One region of the Paenibacillus sp. FSL H3-0286 genome, then DNA from elsewhere that is predicted to be linked to it. Evidence: riboswitches for the same ligand, from Rfam matches in the RefSeq annotation. Region 1 holds a riboswitch; each other region holds the start of a gene.

Region 1 (4,215 bases):
AGTTCGGGCTCTTTGATCGGGCGATTGATCTAGCACATAAATATGGTCTTCAGGTTGTACTTGGTACTCCGACGGCGACGCCTCCAGCTTGGTTGACTGATAAGTATCCCGAAGTTTTAAATGTAACCTACGAAGGTGTTACACTTCAGCATGGCATGCGCCGTCATTATAATTACAGCAGTCCTAAATACCGGGAACTGTGTGCGCGTATTGCAGAACAAATGGCTGAACATTACGGCAATCATCCGGGTGTAGTTGGCTGGCAAATTGATAATGAGCTCAACTGTGAGATCAGTGAATTTTATTCGGAGAGTGACCATAAGGCTTTCCGGGAATGGCTACAGCAGAAATATGTTACACTTGAGCATTTGAACGAGGCTTGGGGAGCTGTTTTTTGGAATCAAAGCTATAGTGACTGGTCTCAGGTCTATCTTCCACGTCCGACTCCAGTACCGAAGCAACCCAATCCTCATCAGGCATTGGATGAAAAACGGTTTATTTCGGACAATACAATTTCTTTTGCCAAAAACCAAGCGGATATCATCCGTAAACTTGCCCCTAAGCAGTGGGTAACCACGAACGGTCTGTTCGGGCATCTCGATAGCCATGAAATGACGGATGAACTGCTGGATTTCTTCAGTTATGATTCCTATCCTCAGTTCTCTACTATTTTTTATGACCCGAATGAGCAGAATCCGCTGAATGATAGAGGCTGGGGATTGTCGTTATCTGTTGTTCGTTCGATATCCCCGAATTTCTGCATTATGGAGCAGCAGTCGGGCCCGGGTGGCTGGGTGAACCGGATGGATATGCCTTCTCCAAAGCCCGGGCAGATGCGGTTATGGACTTATCAGTCGATCGCTCATGGAGCAGATATGGTGTTATATTTCCGCTGGCGGACAGCTACGATGGGCAATGAAATTTATTGGCATGGAATCAATGACTATCATAATCAGCCTAACCGGAGAGTACGGGAAGCGGGGCAGATCGGTCAGGAGCTGGCAGCAGCAGGTCATGCGTTTGTCGGTACTCGTAATCAGGCTAACATTGCTATTGTTCGTGATTATGACAATGAGTGGGATGGAGAATACGATGTTTGGCATGGCCCGTTTATGTGGAAGAGCAATAAGGAGTGGTACAAGGCGCTTCAGCGGAAGCATATCCCGAATGACGTACTCTATTTACGCAAAAAAACAACGCTGGAGGAGCTTGCAAGGTACGACGTGCTTATCTATCCTCACCCAGCGATTATGACAGATGAGACAGCAGCACTGCTGGATGAATATGTTCAGCAAGGCGGCAAACTGATCTTCGGCTGTAGAACTGGCTATAAGGATGAGCGCGGTCAATGTTATATGCGTCCTTTCCCAGGTGCTGCTAAGGATCTATGCGGGATCACAGTTGAAGAATTCACAATGGTTAAGGGCAGTCGTCAGCCAACAACAATTAGCTGGTCGGGCGTGACCGAAGTCGTTACAGGAGCAGATGACTTTAATGATATTCTCAAAATAGAGGAAGCTTCGGTTGAAGTGATGGCGGTTTACGCCTCTGATTATTATGCGGGAAAACCGGCGGTAACTAAAAATCGTCGCGGCAAGGGTGAGGTTTGGTATTACGGAGCCGTATTTAATGAACAGGCAGCGGCTGAGATCATAAATTTAATTGATCTACAATCGCCAGCAGATTGGCTGGAGCTCCCAGAAGAGGTAGAGCTGCAAGTCCGTACCGGAGCTTCTTCCAGTTATGCTTTTTTGCTTAATTATAGTGAGACTCCTGTCACGATCCATCTTCGTGAGACCAAAACAGATTTACTGAGCGGCACAACATTGTCGGGCGAGGTGCTTCTGGAAGGATTTGGGGTATTGGTGTTAAACTAACGTATACATTGATCTCACATTTGAGTAGATTTGGATAATTCTCTCTTTTCGGTTATACTTTGAAGTAGCAATTATATAGTCACGGGAGCTTGGTGGGACCAGGCTGAGAGGATAGTTATAACTATCGACCGTCAAACCTGATCTGGATAATGCCAGCGGAGGAAATGGAGCTCTATTTCTATTTGTCTACTCTAAGGCCGCATCTTATACAGATGTGGCCTTTTCTATGTGTGGGGAGTAGACCGTCTCCGCTTGATCAAATCACCTTATAGGAGGAATTGAGATGACAAGCGAATTGAACAACGATCCAATCAATCTATCAGCTTTTCCAGCAAGTCAAAAAGTGTATGTAAAGGGTTCACGGTCTGATATTCAGGTGCCTATGCGGGAGATCTCACTTAGTCCAACTGCGGGCATAGACGGCGAAGAGGAGAATGCCCCAATTCATGTTTATGACACAAGCGGGGCTTACACGGATGCTAATATTCATACTGATATTCGTCAGGGGTTAGAGCCCAATCGTCTAAGCTGGATTGAGGAACGAGGGGATGCAGAAGCGTACGAAGGAAGAACCGTGAAGCCTGAAGATAACGGAAATGCAACGGGAAAAGCTGTGGCGGAAGTGTTTCCAGCGCTCCATAGAAAACCTTTGCGAGCGAAAAAGGGGCGTAATGTCTCTCAAATGCATTATGCACGCAAAGGGATTATTACTTCGGAAATGGAATACGTTGCGATTCGTGAGAATGTGGCACCGGAATTTGTAAGAGATGAAGTAGCCCGCGGCCGCGCCATCATTCCAGCGAATATCAATCATCCAGAGAGTGAACCAATGATTATTGGACGCAATTTTTTAGTGAAGATCAATGCCAATATAGGAAATTCCGCAGTATCCTCATCCATAGAGGAAGAGGTAGAGAAGATGAGATGGGCCACCCGCTGGGGTGCAGATAATATAATGGATCTCTCAACAGGTAAAAACATTCATACGACACGCGAGTGGATCATCCGTAATTCTCCTGTTCCTATTGGAACGGTGCCTATCTATCAAGCGTTGGAAAAAGTGAATGGGAAAGCGGAAGATTTAACGTGGGAAGTATACCGTGATACGCTCATTGAGCAAGCGGAGCAAGGGGTTGATTATTTTACCATTCATGCGGGGGTTCTGCTTCGTTATATCCCGTTGACTGCACAACGTATGACAGGCATTGTTTCAAGAGGTGGCTCCATCATGGCGGCATGGTGTCTTGCGCATCATCAAGAGAACTTTTTATATACACATTTTGAAGAGATATGTGAAATCATGAAGCTGTACGATGTTTCTTTTTCCCTAGGCGATGGATTACGTCCGGGTTCGATTGCTGATGCGAATGATGAAGCACAATTTGCCGAGTTAGAGACGTTAGGTGAATTAACAGCTATAGCTTGGAGTCATGATGTACAGGTAATGGTAGAGGGTCCAGGACATGTGCCGATGCACTTGATTAAAGAGAATATGGATAAGCAACTTGAAACCTGTAACGAAGCCCCTTTTTATACATTAGGTCCACTGACTACAGATATTGCGCCTGGTTATGATCATATTACCTCTGCTATAGGTGCAGCGATGATTGGTTGGTTCGGTACAGCTATGTTATGTTACGTAACTCCGAAGGAACATCTTGGCCTGCCTAATAAGGAAGATGTACGTATAGGGGTCATTACTTATAAAATAGCGGCTCATGCCGCAGATTTGGCGAAAGGGCATAAAGGAGCACAAGACCGGGATAATGCTCTTTCGAAAGCCCGTTTTGAATTTCGTTGGCGTGATCAATTTCATTTATCGTTAGATCCTGAGCGAGCGCTCGAATATCATGATGAGACATTGCCTGCGGAAGGCGCTAAAACAGCTCATTTCTGTTCCATGTGCGGGCCGAAATTTTGCAGTATGAAGATCTCTCATAATATCCGGAATACGACGAGAATTGAATCAGGAATGCAAGAGAAGGCGCAAGAGTTTCTCCAAGGCGGGAGCCTCATTTATAGATAACTTTTTCTGCTAAAAAGAAATATCTAAAAGAAGTCGTCATTGGCGGCTTCTTCTTTTATACTTTGAATAGATAGGAGTTGATGAAATGGAAGCGATTCGTTCAGAGGAAGCCATTTTAGAGGATTTAAGTAATAGTTTCTATCATTTTTTTGGATTGAAAGTCCTTCATGCTACCCCAATAAAACGTGGCTGGTTAAATCTTAAATGGAAAATCATAACGGATTCAGGACCATTTCTACTTAAACAATACAACAAAAAAAGATATAAATTGTATAACCCAGAAGAGCTGAACTTTGCTTTTTCTCAACAGAA
Region 2 (4,215 bases), 3.3 Mb from region 1:
CAGTAGAATTTCAAGACTTTTTTTCTCAATCTCCTTGTCGAGCGGTGAAGTTGCATCTTCATGTGCAATCAGTAAATCCAGGGCTTGTTCAGGATTCTGCTCCACAAATTCCTGTCCTTTTGTTATGGCATTTAGAAATTTTTTAAAGTAGGCTTCAGAATTTTGCAATCCTTGTTCGCTGGCCACCAGCACAAGCTCATAATAGTCAGGTACTCCGTAATCCGTTGGATTAAGCGAGGTGACCGGATGTCCCTCTTTTTCAAGGATCAGTTGTTCATGGTTGATGAATCCGCCCATTATTGCGTCCACTTGTCCTGTAGAGATCGCAGGGATAAGGTCAAAACCTACATCAATCAGCTTGGCGGATGAAGGATCGCCTCCATCACTCTGGATCATTGTCCGAATCATCGCTTCATAGAGCGGAATGGAGGAGTAGCCGATTTGTTTTCCCACGAGCTCTTTGGGACTATGAATACTGCCTGCCTGAGGAACCATCAGATGATTCAGTGGATGCCGCACGATTGCTGCAATCGAACGTACAGGGATTTTCTCTCCGCGTGCCATAAGCACCTGAGGCTGATAACTGAGCGCTAGATCAATTTGATTTGCTGCTACAAGCTTTAGGGCGTCATTGCTGTCCGCAGGCATTTTGATCTCGACATCCAAACCTTCCTCTTGGAAAAATCCTTGCTGTTGCGCAGCGTATAGAAAGGAATGAACGGCATTGGGATACCAATCAAGCATAATCGTCAGCTTGTGTGACTGCTTATTATCGGTATTGGAGGAACCGGTTTGGGAGTTGTTATTTAGCTTGTCTGCCTTCCCGCAGCTGCTTAAGAGCAAAAGTGTGCATACTAGAAATACAGAAATAAGTCCTCGTTGTGGGGATTTTAAATGATTCATTGGTTAGATCCTCTTTTCTTTAAAAATAATTGTTCGAGTAAAGCTATCGCCAGAAAAAGCACAACACCAAGCGCGGACAGCAGAAATACAGCCGCGAACATTTCATCGCTCTGCATATTTCCGGCCATTCTGCGGCTGAAGTAACCGAGTCCTTTACTGCCGCCGAGCCATTCCCCGATAGTAGCTCCGATGACGCAGTATACAATGGACAGCTTTAAGCCAGAGAAAAAAGCAGGCAACGCCAGTGGAATTTGGGTTTTGACAAGCAGCTGCCAGCGGTTTGCACCAAATGTTAATAATAAGTCCTTGTAAGTCTGGCCACTTGTACGAAGTCCATCATATGTACTCACTACAACTGGAAAAAAAGCCGTCAAAAACACCACAGCCACTTTGCTCCACAGCGAATATCCGAACCACATAATAAAAATGGGCGATAGCGCAATTAATGGGACCGTCTGGCTAATGATAAGGAAGGGATAGATGGCCTTTTCTACGGGGCGAAACAGGAACATTCCAATACCCAGCAATACACCAAAAATCACAGAAAGGACAAAACCTACCAGTATCTCCTGCAACGTCGCTAATAAATGCTGTCCAAATAATAATTGCCTGTGCTCGATCAATGCGATGCCAATAGATGAAGGTGCAGGGAGAATAAAGGCTGGAATCAAGTGAAGGCGAACAGCTGACTCCCAGATTACAAGAATGAGCAGTACCAGAAGAAGGAAGGGACCATAGTTGTCTAGATGTTTTTTAAAAGGTATAGGTTGCATGCAATCTTCGCTCCAACTCTGCCCGTAGTGCTATAAACCGGGGTTCATAGTTCATCTTATAATGTCTTGGTTTTGGTAGATCGACAATGATCTCCTGTAATTCGCTGTGCGCACCGCCAGATAATAAATAAATTCGATCACTGAGCAATAGTGCTTCTTCCAGATCATGAGTGATGAGCATAATCGTCTGATTCAGTTCACCCCATAACTCCAACAGCCAACGGTGTATCTCACGTTTGGTCATGGCATCGAGAGCGCCAAAGGGCTCATCCAGCAGCATAAGGCCACTTCCGCCTCCAGCCACTAAGGTGCGCAGAAATGCGACTCGCTGTTTCATTCCTCCCGAAAGTTCATGGGGATAAGCCTTCTCTACATCTGTTAAGCCGAAGCGGGCCAACATTTCCCGAATCTGAATGATTGTTTCCTGTTTACTAAATCTGGGCATGATCTCCCAGGGCAAAAGGCAGTTGTCGAGCACTGTTCTCCAAGGCAGCAATAAATCCTGCTGAGGCATATAAGCGATCTGACCTAAACGACTAGCGGTTGAGGGGAGCGTAGGGAGTTTTATTTTTCCATGAGTAGGTTCGAGTAAACCGGCAACCGTTTTGAAAAATGTGCTTTTCCCGCATCCGCTAGCACCTACTACGGAGACGAATTCCCCTTGCCTGATATCCATGGATAGTTTTGCGAATACAGGGGGTTGTTCAGTTTCCGGAAAAGAGTAGGTTAGGCCTTGAATAGATAAAATGGTCGTGATGATCTAACCTCCTAATATTTTTGTGGAGCGCCTAAACAAATAAAGACCCATCCATTTCCAGAGGAAATGAATGGGTCAAAAAGTTCATTCTGCATAATAACACTTAACATGCTTGATGAAAATTCTGCTCCACTTCCCTCCGCTGGTATGATCCAGATCAGGTTCCAAGGGTCCGGAGCTTGAAGCTCCGTCTCAGTCGGCCGACTCCCCTAGTGAAATAACAGGTCCATATTAATTTGTTTATAAATATACCATATCTTTCTGAGAAGTAAAGAGAGAAAGAAGTGAAGGATTAATCCAAGATTGGGTAAGATATAAGTAGAAATCTAGTTAATATTACAATTCCGATGTACATAATCGGAAAAAAGTATTGACGATCATGTGATGGCAGTGTACTATTCAATTTACCGGAAAAAAACCGGATAGAGAGAGGGGATTTAATAATGAAAAAATGGAGTTTAACTATTATATTGGCGTTAACCGTGGTCCTTGTAGCGGCTTGCGGCAATAATTCGAATACCAATACGGCTGCTGAACCAACAGCTGGAACGAATGGTGGAGCAGCATCTTCAGCGCAAAACAGTTTGGAGGCTGTGAAGGCCAGCGGCAAATTGCGGATAGGTACAGAAGGGACTTATGCACCTTTTACTTATCATGACACTGCGGGGAAATTGACGGGTTTTGACGTGGAAATTGCCGAAGAAGTAGCCAAACGTTTAGGTGTTGAAGCTGAATTTTTTGAAACTCAGTGGGATGGTATTTTTGCTGGGATGGATGCGAAACGGTTTGATGTCATTTTTAATGAAGTTTCCATTAACGAAGATCGCAAAGTGAAATATGATTTCTCTGAACCCTATATTGTATCCAAGGCAGTATTGATCGTGAGCGAAAACAATGAGGATATTAAGACCTTTGCTGATCTAAAGGGTAAAAAAGCCGGACAATCCCTGACCAGTAACTTATCCGACATCGCTCGTGAGAACGGTGCTGAAATCGTAGCTACGGACGGTTTCAATCAAGCGATGGACCTGCTGACTTCGGGACGTATTGATGCAACTGTGAATGATGGCTTGTCTTATCTGGATCTGAAAAAACAAAAACCAGATGCAAAAATTAAAGTGGTTGATGAGATTCCTGAAGGCTCACAAAGTGCCGCGGTATTCCTGAAAGGCAATGATGAGCTGGTGAATGCGGTCAGTGATGCGATTAAAGAGATGAAAAGTGATGGAACGTACTTGAAAATTTCCGAGAAATACTTTGGAGCTGACGTTTCAAAATAATACAAGGCTAGCAAGGCTAATTAAGCCTAGAAGCTAAAAAGGATGTCTGAATAATGGATGACCGCAAAATACAAATTTTCTTAGATACACTGCTACCCCTGCTTAAAGCCGGGGTGGCTTTTACCATTCCGTTGGCGCTACTTTCCTTTGTGCTTGGATTGATTTTGGCGATCCTAACCGCGTTGGCACGTCTTTCACCGTGGGTAATTCCGAAGCTAATCGCCCGTTTTTATGTATGGGTCATTCGGGGAACCCCGTTGTTAGTGCAGCTATTTATTATATTTTATGGTTTGCCGGCTGTTGGTATTGTACTCGACCCTTTCATTGCCGCCACCATTGGATTTACCCTTAGCGTAGGGGCTTACTCATCGGAAATCGTACGCGCTGCTATCCTGTCGATACATAAAGGCCAGTGGGAAGCTGCCTTCTCAGTCGGGATGACTCGTGGGCAGGCTCTGCGCCGCGTAATTCTGCCACAAGCTGCACGCGTTTCTGTACCGCC
Region 3 (4,215 bases), 1.2 Mb from region 1:
GCCGGCTATCTTTATTGCCAAGCTAGGGATGACGGAGTCTGCCGCAGCACTGACAGTCACTTTCTTTTGGCTGGCGATGTCTACAGGAAGATTGTTTGCGGGTGTAATTGCCGAAAAAATATCTTATCGCGTGTACATTCTCAGCAGCTGTTTACTAACCTTGTTACTGCTGGCACTCTTTCCGTTCACTGACAATCGAATGGCTGCTTTCATTGTAATTCTGCTGCTGGGGCTGTTTATGTCCGGTATTTTCTCCATTGCTTTAGTCTACTCCAGCAAAATGCTGCCTGGCACCGAAGAGTCAACACCCAGCATTATGATTGCTTCCGGAGGTGTTGGCGGTGCTTTGCTACCTCTGTTTATGGGCTGGTCTATGGACCATTTAGAAGTGGCACAAACAGCCGGATTACTGGCCGCTTTTGCCGCCTTCTTGTTTCTGCTAAGCATTGCCGCATGGAGGTTCCAGTCCATGCAAGCGTTGAAAGGAAAGAGTTCCCGTATTTAGAACAGTATCAACGTTATCCTTTTAGGGTAATGTGATCTATAAGCATATTCTGAGCACAAGGATGGACGATGAATGAATGAGTCTTCAACTGAGCCTTTGTTACATACTGCGCTCATGCAGTTTATATTTCCCTTTTCTATAAAAAAGGGCGATTCTAAGCAGCTTATCCAGCAATTACAGGACGACGGCTTCACACGTTTTTTTCTGGATAATAAAGAGCTTGAAGCTGCCTATTACGGAGATGGCTACTGTGTTTCCCATGAACGTATGGAGCGCACCTATTTACCGTTTGCTGCACATGTCCTTTTTCCACGCAGGAAGGATGCCGACTCGTTCCGCCGTTTTTCCAGAGTAAATAATCTCGACTGCATTCTGGAGATTCCGCAGCAATCTATATTTTTCAAAATTCTCTCGACGGATATATTCATATGTCCTTTTCAGCTTGGATTCGTGACGATACGTGTCCAGCTGGAGGGGGATTCAATTCCCTTTAGTATTGCCCTAGAATTCGCGGATCGTTTCCGTGCGCTAGAGAATACCTTCATACAGGATGATTACACTTATATTCATTGCGGGGAACAGACCTATGAGATGGTAGAGGATTTTGTCTTCCGAAATTTGGTGGATGGACTGGAGCCATATCTGGATCAATCGGATATCAATGGGGCTTATTTCGAGACCCTTCCTTTTTTCGTAGATGAAAGAATGCAGGTGCAAGCTTTTTACGGCTTTCAGAATGAAGAAAGCTCTGATGAGATTAGTGTAAATCTACGCTATCGCGCCTCACAGCTTGATGGAATTAATCTGAACGGAAAGCCCTATGCCAGTGCCAGCGATCCAGCGTATATTGCAAACTATTGTCATGAGCATTCCTATAATCGCTGGGGTCCAGACACATATTATATGATGAATGAGCAAACCTTTTGCTGCATGACCCGCGCTGAACAGGAGATTGCTGTTAGTCTAGCCAACCAGATGTACGGGCAATATTATTACGGATTTTTACTCAATATTTTCCACAAAATCGTTCTGCTAAAGCTCGCCAATATGCACTCCCGACTTCGGATTAATCATGATTATGAGGAAATAGACAATCTAATCTACTCCATTAATAAGTTCTCGGCAAAGTTCTACTTCTTGGAGTTGATTTCCCAGTCGCAGGGCCGGGAGATATTTCTTCAGCTGCGTAAAGTATACGGAAACGACGCTTTGTTCGAGGAAGTGAAAGAAACCTTAAATGACCTGTTTCAGTATCAGGATAAGTTTCAATCCAAGCGACGGGATAATCTGCTGATGATTCTTACTGTATTTACGGTAGTAAGCGGGATTTACGGCATGAATCAGGTCATTGACGATCTGGATGGAAAGATTCAATGGAGTAAAATGATTGGTTATTCTCCCTTTGAATTTCTTGCCCTCTTCGTGATCATGAGCGGGATTCTGATCAGCGTTGTCCTCACGCTAGGGGCGCTGGTTAGTGAGCTTAAACGGCGTCACCGCAAAAAATATAAAGATCTAGACTAGCAAAAAAGAAACTACTGGATTGGAAAAATTCAGGAGTGCACTACTAGACATTCTGAGTACAGCCGTCTATAATACACCGTATGCGAGAAATATAAGATATAAAGTATGGGTACAAAACTTATGCTTACTTATATTGCACATAGAAATACCCGTTAACTTCATAGAACCAGGGGTGCTGGAATTGGCCGGCTGAGATTGTATCCCACAAGATACTGACCCTTATACCTGATCTGGATAATGCCAGCGTAGGAATCGCCAATTGGTTCTGGTCCCTGTGACCTTAACTAACCTTGCGCCAAGCCAGCGTCCCGATCACTCGGGGCGCTTTTTTTGTAAGATCACTAAAAGATGTAGAAAAACGTACATACTACACTTTACGGTTCATGTTGTGAAGACGGGATTCTTGTAACCTTAAAGGAGAGAAGAAGACATGCACCTTAAAAAAGCACTTACGTTGTGCCTCACCTGTGTACTCATTCTTGCCATTGCCGGATGCGGCAGCAACAATGGGAATACAGCCGGAAACAAAGCAAATGCTACTGATCCAACTGCTGCGGCTGGGACGGATGCTCCAAAAGAGCTCACCAAAGTTAAAGTCGCACTCGACTGGACACCGAACACGAATCATACCGGTCTATACGTAGCTAAGGATCTTGGTTACTACGCTGAAGAAGGTCTGGACGTCGAGATCGTTCAGCCAGGCGCAGCGGGTTCTGATACTATGGTTACTTCTGGCGAAGCCGCATTTGGCATCAGCGCCCAAGAAGGATTAACACTAGCCCGTCTACAAGGCGTACCCCTTGTCTCGATAGCAGCTATTATTCAGCATAATACGTCGGGATTCGCTGCTCCAGTAGATCGCAATATTAAATCACCAAAGGATTTCGAAGGTAAAACCTACGGAGGCTGGGGCTCACCGGCCGAAGAAGCAGCCATGAAAGCTATCATGGATCCTGAAGGTGGCGATGTGAAAAAGGTGAAGCTGATCAGTATCGGTGAAGCTGATTATTTTACCGCCGTCAAACGTGACATTGATTTCGCCTGGATTTTCTACGCTTGGACTGGTGTTGAGGCTGAGTTGCGTGGCGAGCCATTGGATATGCTGTACTTAAAGGATTATGCGCCACAGCTCGATTATTACACGCCTGTGCTGACGACGAGTGAGAAGCAAATTGCAGATCATCCTGATCTGGTGAAGGCCTTCATGAAAGCCACATCAAAAGGTTATCAGTATGCCATTGATCATCCGGAAGAGGCTGCCGGTATGTTATCGAAGGCCGTTCCTGACCTGGACGCCGACCTTGTCCTAGCTAGCCAAAAATGGCTTAGCCCAAAATACAAGGACGATGCTGCCCGCTGGGGCGAGCAAAAAACCGAGGTCTGGCAAAATTACGGCGACTGGATGTATGATCTGAAGTTGCTGGATAAACCGCTGGATGCTGCTAGTGCATTCAGTAATGATTTTTTACCGGCGGAGTAGAGAGCGGACTTCAGAACCAAGAAGGTTGGACGTTACTTGAGGAAGGAGGAACGGAGCGTAGTGATGTGCTACGTGAGTACCGGACTTCCCAAGTTCGTTCAAGATTCGATGTCGAGTTTGCTTCCTGAGTTACTTCGTTATCAAAGTTGGCTTTTTGAACTTACCTTATAAAATGAGAGGATTGATTATTGTGGCTAACACCCTACTAAGCATTCAAGTAATTCCAAAAACACCGAACAATGAGGATTCCATCCCATACGTAGATAAAGCGATTGAGGTCATTCAGAAATCCGGTGTTAAACATCAAGTGAATCCACTGGAAACCACAATGGAAGGTGAGCTTAGCGAGCTGCTGGAGGTTGTGCGTCAGATGCAGGAGGCGTTGATCGAAGCAGGCAGTCCAAGCGTAATTTCGCAGATCAAAATCGCTCATAATCCTAACGGAATCAGCATGGATAAATTGACGGAGAAATATCGGCCGTGAGATCGACCTGGAAGCTAATATGGCCGCCCCTTGTGGCGGTCGTCTTCTTTTTAACCGTATGGCAGCTATCTGTATCTGTATTTCATATTGAATCCTGGATTCTGCCGAGTCCTGCTGATATTGCTCGTGAATCCACCAGTAACGCTTCTGGTCTTTGGGCTCATACGATGGCTACGCTGCGGCTCACTTTAATTGGTTTTCCCATTGGTACGGGGGTAGGCC
Region 4 (4,215 bases), 2.9 Mb from region 1:
CATACATCCCGAGCAACGTACCAATATTCACAGAACGAAAACCTGCCTGACAGCCGCGTTCAGGTGCATCCAGGCGATTCCGGTAGTTTCTTTTAGGCCCTTTAACATGCAGCTTTCTGTAAGTCTCCTGGTGGTACACCTCTTGGTATAGTGTTAATCCATCCACCCCTGCTTGAAGAAGCTCTTTATATTCTGCAGTTGATAGAGGATTTATCTCAATACTGACAGAGGAAAAAAATTCCCTGAGTACATCTACGCAATCCTTAATATATGAGACAGGATTCTCCCGGCGCGATTCACCAGTCAAAATGAGGATATGCCGCAGACCTGTAGCTGCAATCTTCTCAGCCTCCCTGCGAACCTCCTCCAAGGACAGCTTTTTGCGCGGAAAATCATAAATGGAGCTGAAGCTGCAGTAGGTACAATGATTCACACAAAAATCCGCAAGATACATCGGTGTGAACAGCTGCATCGAATAACCAAAATGTGCACGGGTCAGTCGCTGTGCAGCCAACGCCATCTCCTCTAGCAGCGGCGTTGCTGCCGGAGAGAGCAATGCCAGCAAATCATTTTCGTTCAGCTTGTCTTTTCCAAGCGCCCGCTTAACGTCATCCTCCCGGAACTCCTTCCACAGTTGCTCATAAGGATACTGCTCCAAGCGGGCCAGTGTGTCAAAAAAGCTCATGCTAATCTTCCCTCCTTTCGTGACCTATCAAATTCAGTTCAAAAATCCAGTCAACGGTGACGAAGCAAAAGCAACTTCTTCTACAGGACCGAGTCCTGCCAAATAAGCTTTGCGGCCAGCGGATATCGCCTCGCGGAACGCTTCCGCCATGACGAGCGGATTACGTGCCGTTGCAATAGCCGTATTAAGCAGAACAGCAGCGGCCCCCATCTCCATTGCTTCCGCCGCTTCCGAGGGCTTGCCAATCCCGGCGTCTACAATAATCGGCAAATTCACTTCTTCAATAAGAATACGCACAAGCTCCTTAGTGCGCAGGCCGCGATTCGTCCCGATCGGCGCACCAAGCGGCATCACAGCAGCAGCACCGGCATCTCTCAGACGTAAAGCAGCCGAAAGGTCCGGACTCATATATGGCAATACTACAAAACCCTCCGCTGCTAAAATCTCTGTAGCTCGTATGGTCTCCAGATTATCTGGAAGCAGGTATTTCTGATCATTGATCACTTCGATCTTGACCCAGTTCCCCAGTCCCGCAGCTCTTGCTAATCTTGCAATACGGACTGCCTCTTCCGCTGTACGCGCTCCTGAGGTATTAGGCAGAAGAGTCATGTGGCCGGGAATGTGGTTCATGATATTTTCTGCTCCACCTTGCGGGTCCACTCGGCGAAGCGCTACAGTAATCACCTGAGAACCAGAGCTTGCGATCACTTCGGGGATCAACGTATTCCGGCTATATTTTCCGGTTCCGATAAATAATCTACTGGTTAATTCGATGCCGCCAATATGTAACGGGTCATGCATGAAATTACCTCCCTTTGGTTCGTATAAATTTCTCAAAATTCTATACCGCTCCATCTCAACCCCCACCAACAAAGTGCACCAGTTCCAAACGATCATCCTCGCTCAGAGCAGTACTTTCATAATTCTCCTTACTGACAATTTCTCCATTCAGCTCAATGATCATCAGACGACCCGACCACTCAGGAAGACTGATCAAATCAGCTATAGTTTGAATACCACCAGAACACTCTGCGGATTTCCCGTTAATCAACAGCTTCATTCTGAATCACCCCCTTCGCCCATGCTGTTACCTCCAGGCTATGAATGAACCGCCTTATGAATAGCTTTGGCGGCCTCATAAGGATCATCCGCTCCGCAAATACCGGACATCACAGCAACTCCTGCCGCACCTTTCCTGATGATCTGCGCCGCATTAGCGGGGCTAATTCCGCCAATCGCAATTACAGGAATAGAGCTGGTCTTCACCGTTTCTGCAAGCAGCTCTAACCCACGTGCGGGCAGCCCTAACTTGCTATCCGAGGGAAATACATGACCAAACAAGCAATAATCAGCTCCCTGCTCTGAGGCATTCGCCGCTTCTTCCGGAGAATGAACCGATCTCCCCAGCCGAAGCTGAGGTGCAATTCGCCGGGCTGTAACCGGACTCAGACTGTGCCAAGCCAACTGAACCCCCGCGGCACCAGCTGCCAATGCTACATCTATCCGGTCGTTGATTATCAGTTTGGTAGCGGGCATACCGGCAGCCAACAGCTGCTGTGCCGCAGCGAGCAGTTCGCATGCAGGACATTGCTTATCTCTCAGGTGAATATAATCGACCCATGTCTGCACCGTGCCAGCTAGTTCAACAAAATGTCTCAGTTGTAGCTTGCCGTCTGATATTAGATGGATCTCAGCTTGCAACATCACGATCTCCTCTCTCACTTCCCTGTAGGTCAGTAAAAAACAAAAAAACTGCCCCCCGTAAGGAAGGCAGTCAGAATCTGTATATAGACGGCACTACAAATAGCCCGACAACAGAAATTCGTTCTCCACTTCCCTACGCTGGTCTTAACCAGATCAGGTTCAAAGGGTCCGGAAATCCATTCCGTCTCAGCCAATCGGCACCCCTAGTGACATAAATATACAATTTTAAAATGCTAACGTGGTTTATAGTAACATATTTTTTTATTGAAATACACCCATTTATTCACATTAGCTGTACTGATCTAACCGTTTACTACCTCGCCACCATTTACATGAATAACCTGTCCAGTCACATAACTGGAATCGTCAGAGGCCAGATATACATAGGCTGGTGCCAGCTCTTCTGGTTGTCCAGGCCGTTTCATAGGCTGTGTACCTCCAAACTCGCTAACCTGTTTTGCATCAAAGGTAGAGGGAATCAGCGGTGTCCAGATTGGACCTGGTGCAACACCGTTTACCCGTATGCCCTTCTCTGCCAGATTCGTGGACAAGGATCGTGTGAAGCTAAGAATAGCTCCTTTAGTTGATGAATAGTCCAGCAGCTGCGGGCTTCCGCGATAAGCGGTAATTGAAGTTGTATTTATAATTGTAGATCCTGCTTTTAAATGAGGCATAGCTGCTTTTGTTAAATAGAACATCGCAAATATATTCGTACGGAAAGTACGCTCAAGCTGCTCGGAAGTAATATCCTCGATCTTAGCTTGCGGATGTTGCTCTGCCGCGTTATTGATGAGAATATCAAGCTTTCCTAAGCCCTCCACCGTCTGTTTAATAAGATCCTTACAGAATTTCTCGTCACCGATATCACCTGGAATTAGGATACATTTGCGGCCTTCCTGCTCGACCTGACGTTTAGTTTCCTCTGCATCTGAGTGTTCATTAAGATATGAAATGACCACATCAGCGCCTTCTTTAGCAAAAAGCACAGCAACTGCACGCCCAATTCCGCTGTCTCCACCGGTAATTAACGCCGCCTTGTCTTGCAGTTTACCTGCTGCTTTATAATTTGCCGGCTCGTATTTGGGCAGCGGTGTCATTTCACTCTCAATCCCTGGCTGATGATGCTGCTCCTGTGGGGGTAAGGTTTTTGTAGCTTGTTTATTGTTGCCTGACATCTTCCCTATCTCCTCTCGTTAAGCAAATTGATAGTTAACTGATCGTCTTAGGATGGCACAACTATGCACGTTTATACGCTGGGTTTGTCATTTTCTTAAATCGCTTTACGAATCTTACTTACCACAATGAAAGTAGATATAAACAACCGTGAGAGATATACTGCTGTAAGTGGAGAGGAATTCACTGCATACAAATAGACACAGCATCGCTGCTGTGCCTTGAATTGTTCACCCTAACTATTTTAGAGAAGAAACATGATTTTCTGCATTCACTTCATGTTCCAGCACCCACATAAAGTACAGAGCTTTGGCCGCTTTCTCCCGGGTCACTATAGCTTTAGGTTCTAGTTCTGTCCCATTGACCATTTCGCCTCTGGCAATCCCCACTTCAGATCTAATGAGTCCTAATTCATATGCACTTTTCACTTTTGAAATTAAATAAGGAGAAATGTCCGCTGTATCAACAAGCTGCGTCCAGGATACAAGAGGATAGTACATCGCACCCCTAGCTCCTGGCTCCAGATTCGAATCATAGCCAGGAGCTCCTGGCACTACTGCTGTGCCGTTATAATCAGTCATGTACTTAGGTTTATTAGCAAACTTTATTTGGTAAACGTCATAGAGAATAGCACCCATCGTTTCACGTGACAG

Evidence for each region. Region 1 has a riboswitch for thiamine pyrophosphate ahead of thiC (phosphomethylpyrimidine synthase ThiC). Riboswitches for the same ligand answer to the same signal wherever they lie in the genome.
Region 2: it holds a riboswitch for thiamine pyrophosphate, as region 1 does, so the genes downstream of both, MHB37_RS13765 (ABC transporter ATP-binding protein) here and thiC (phosphomethylpyrimidine synthase ThiC) in region 1, are expected to answer to the same signal.
Region 3: it holds a riboswitch for thiamine pyrophosphate, as region 1 does, so the genes downstream of both, MHB37_RS02115 (ABC transporter substrate-binding protein) here and thiC (phosphomethylpyrimidine synthase ThiC) in region 1, are expected to answer to the same signal.
Region 4: it holds a riboswitch for thiamine pyrophosphate, as region 1 does, so the genes downstream of both, MHB37_RS09315 (thiamine phosphate synthase) here and thiC (phosphomethylpyrimidine synthase ThiC) in region 1, are expected to answer to the same signal.

What each region holds. Positions count from the first base shown of each region.
Region 1 is NZ_CP150285.1:6,326,372-6,330,586, reverse strand. Features, by position in the region: gene MHB37_RS28155 (beta-galactosidase) at 1-1,877, shown strand, start outside; TPP riboswitch at 1,949-2,057, shown strand; gene thiC (phosphomethylpyrimidine synthase ThiC) at 2,161-3,903, shown strand; gene MHB37_RS28145 (phosphotransferase) at 3,989-4,215, shown strand, end outside.
Region 2 is NZ_CP150285.1:3,070,855-3,075,069, forward strand. Features, by position in the region: gene MHB37_RS13755 (ABC transporter substrate-binding protein) at 1-903, opposite strand, end outside; gene MHB37_RS13760 (ABC transporter permease) at 900-1,676, opposite strand; gene MHB37_RS13765 (ABC transporter ATP-binding protein) at 1,657-2,352, opposite strand; TPP riboswitch at 2,551-2,654, opposite strand; gene MHB37_RS13770 (amino acid ABC transporter substrate-binding protein) at 2,877-3,713, shown strand; gene MHB37_RS13775 (amino acid ABC transporter permease) at 3,767-4,215, shown strand, end outside.
Region 3 is NZ_CP150285.1:478,749-482,963, reverse strand. Features, by position in the region: gene MHB37_RS02125 (MFS transporter) at 1-505, shown strand, start outside; gene MHB37_RS02120 (hypothetical protein) at 578-2,029, shown strand; TPP riboswitch at 2,188-2,298, shown strand; gene MHB37_RS02115 (ABC transporter substrate-binding protein) at 2,460-3,509, shown strand; gene MHB37_RS02110 (MTH1187 family thiamine-binding protein) at 3,700-3,993, shown strand; gene MHB37_RS02105 (ABC transporter permease) at 3,990-4,215, shown strand, end outside.
Region 4 is NZ_CP150285.1:2,182,287-2,186,501, reverse strand. Features, by position in the region: gene thiH (2-iminoacetate synthase ThiH) at 1-685, opposite strand, end outside; gene MHB37_RS09325 (thiazole synthase) at 719-1,486, opposite strand; gene thiS (sulfur carrier protein ThiS) at 1,542-1,745, opposite strand; gene MHB37_RS09315 (thiamine phosphate synthase) at 1,784-2,389, opposite strand; TPP riboswitch at 2,503-2,604, opposite strand; gene MHB37_RS09310 (SDR family oxidoreductase) at 2,692-3,564, opposite strand; gene MHB37_RS09305 (GDSL-type esterase/lipase family protein) at 3,802-4,215, opposite strand, start outside.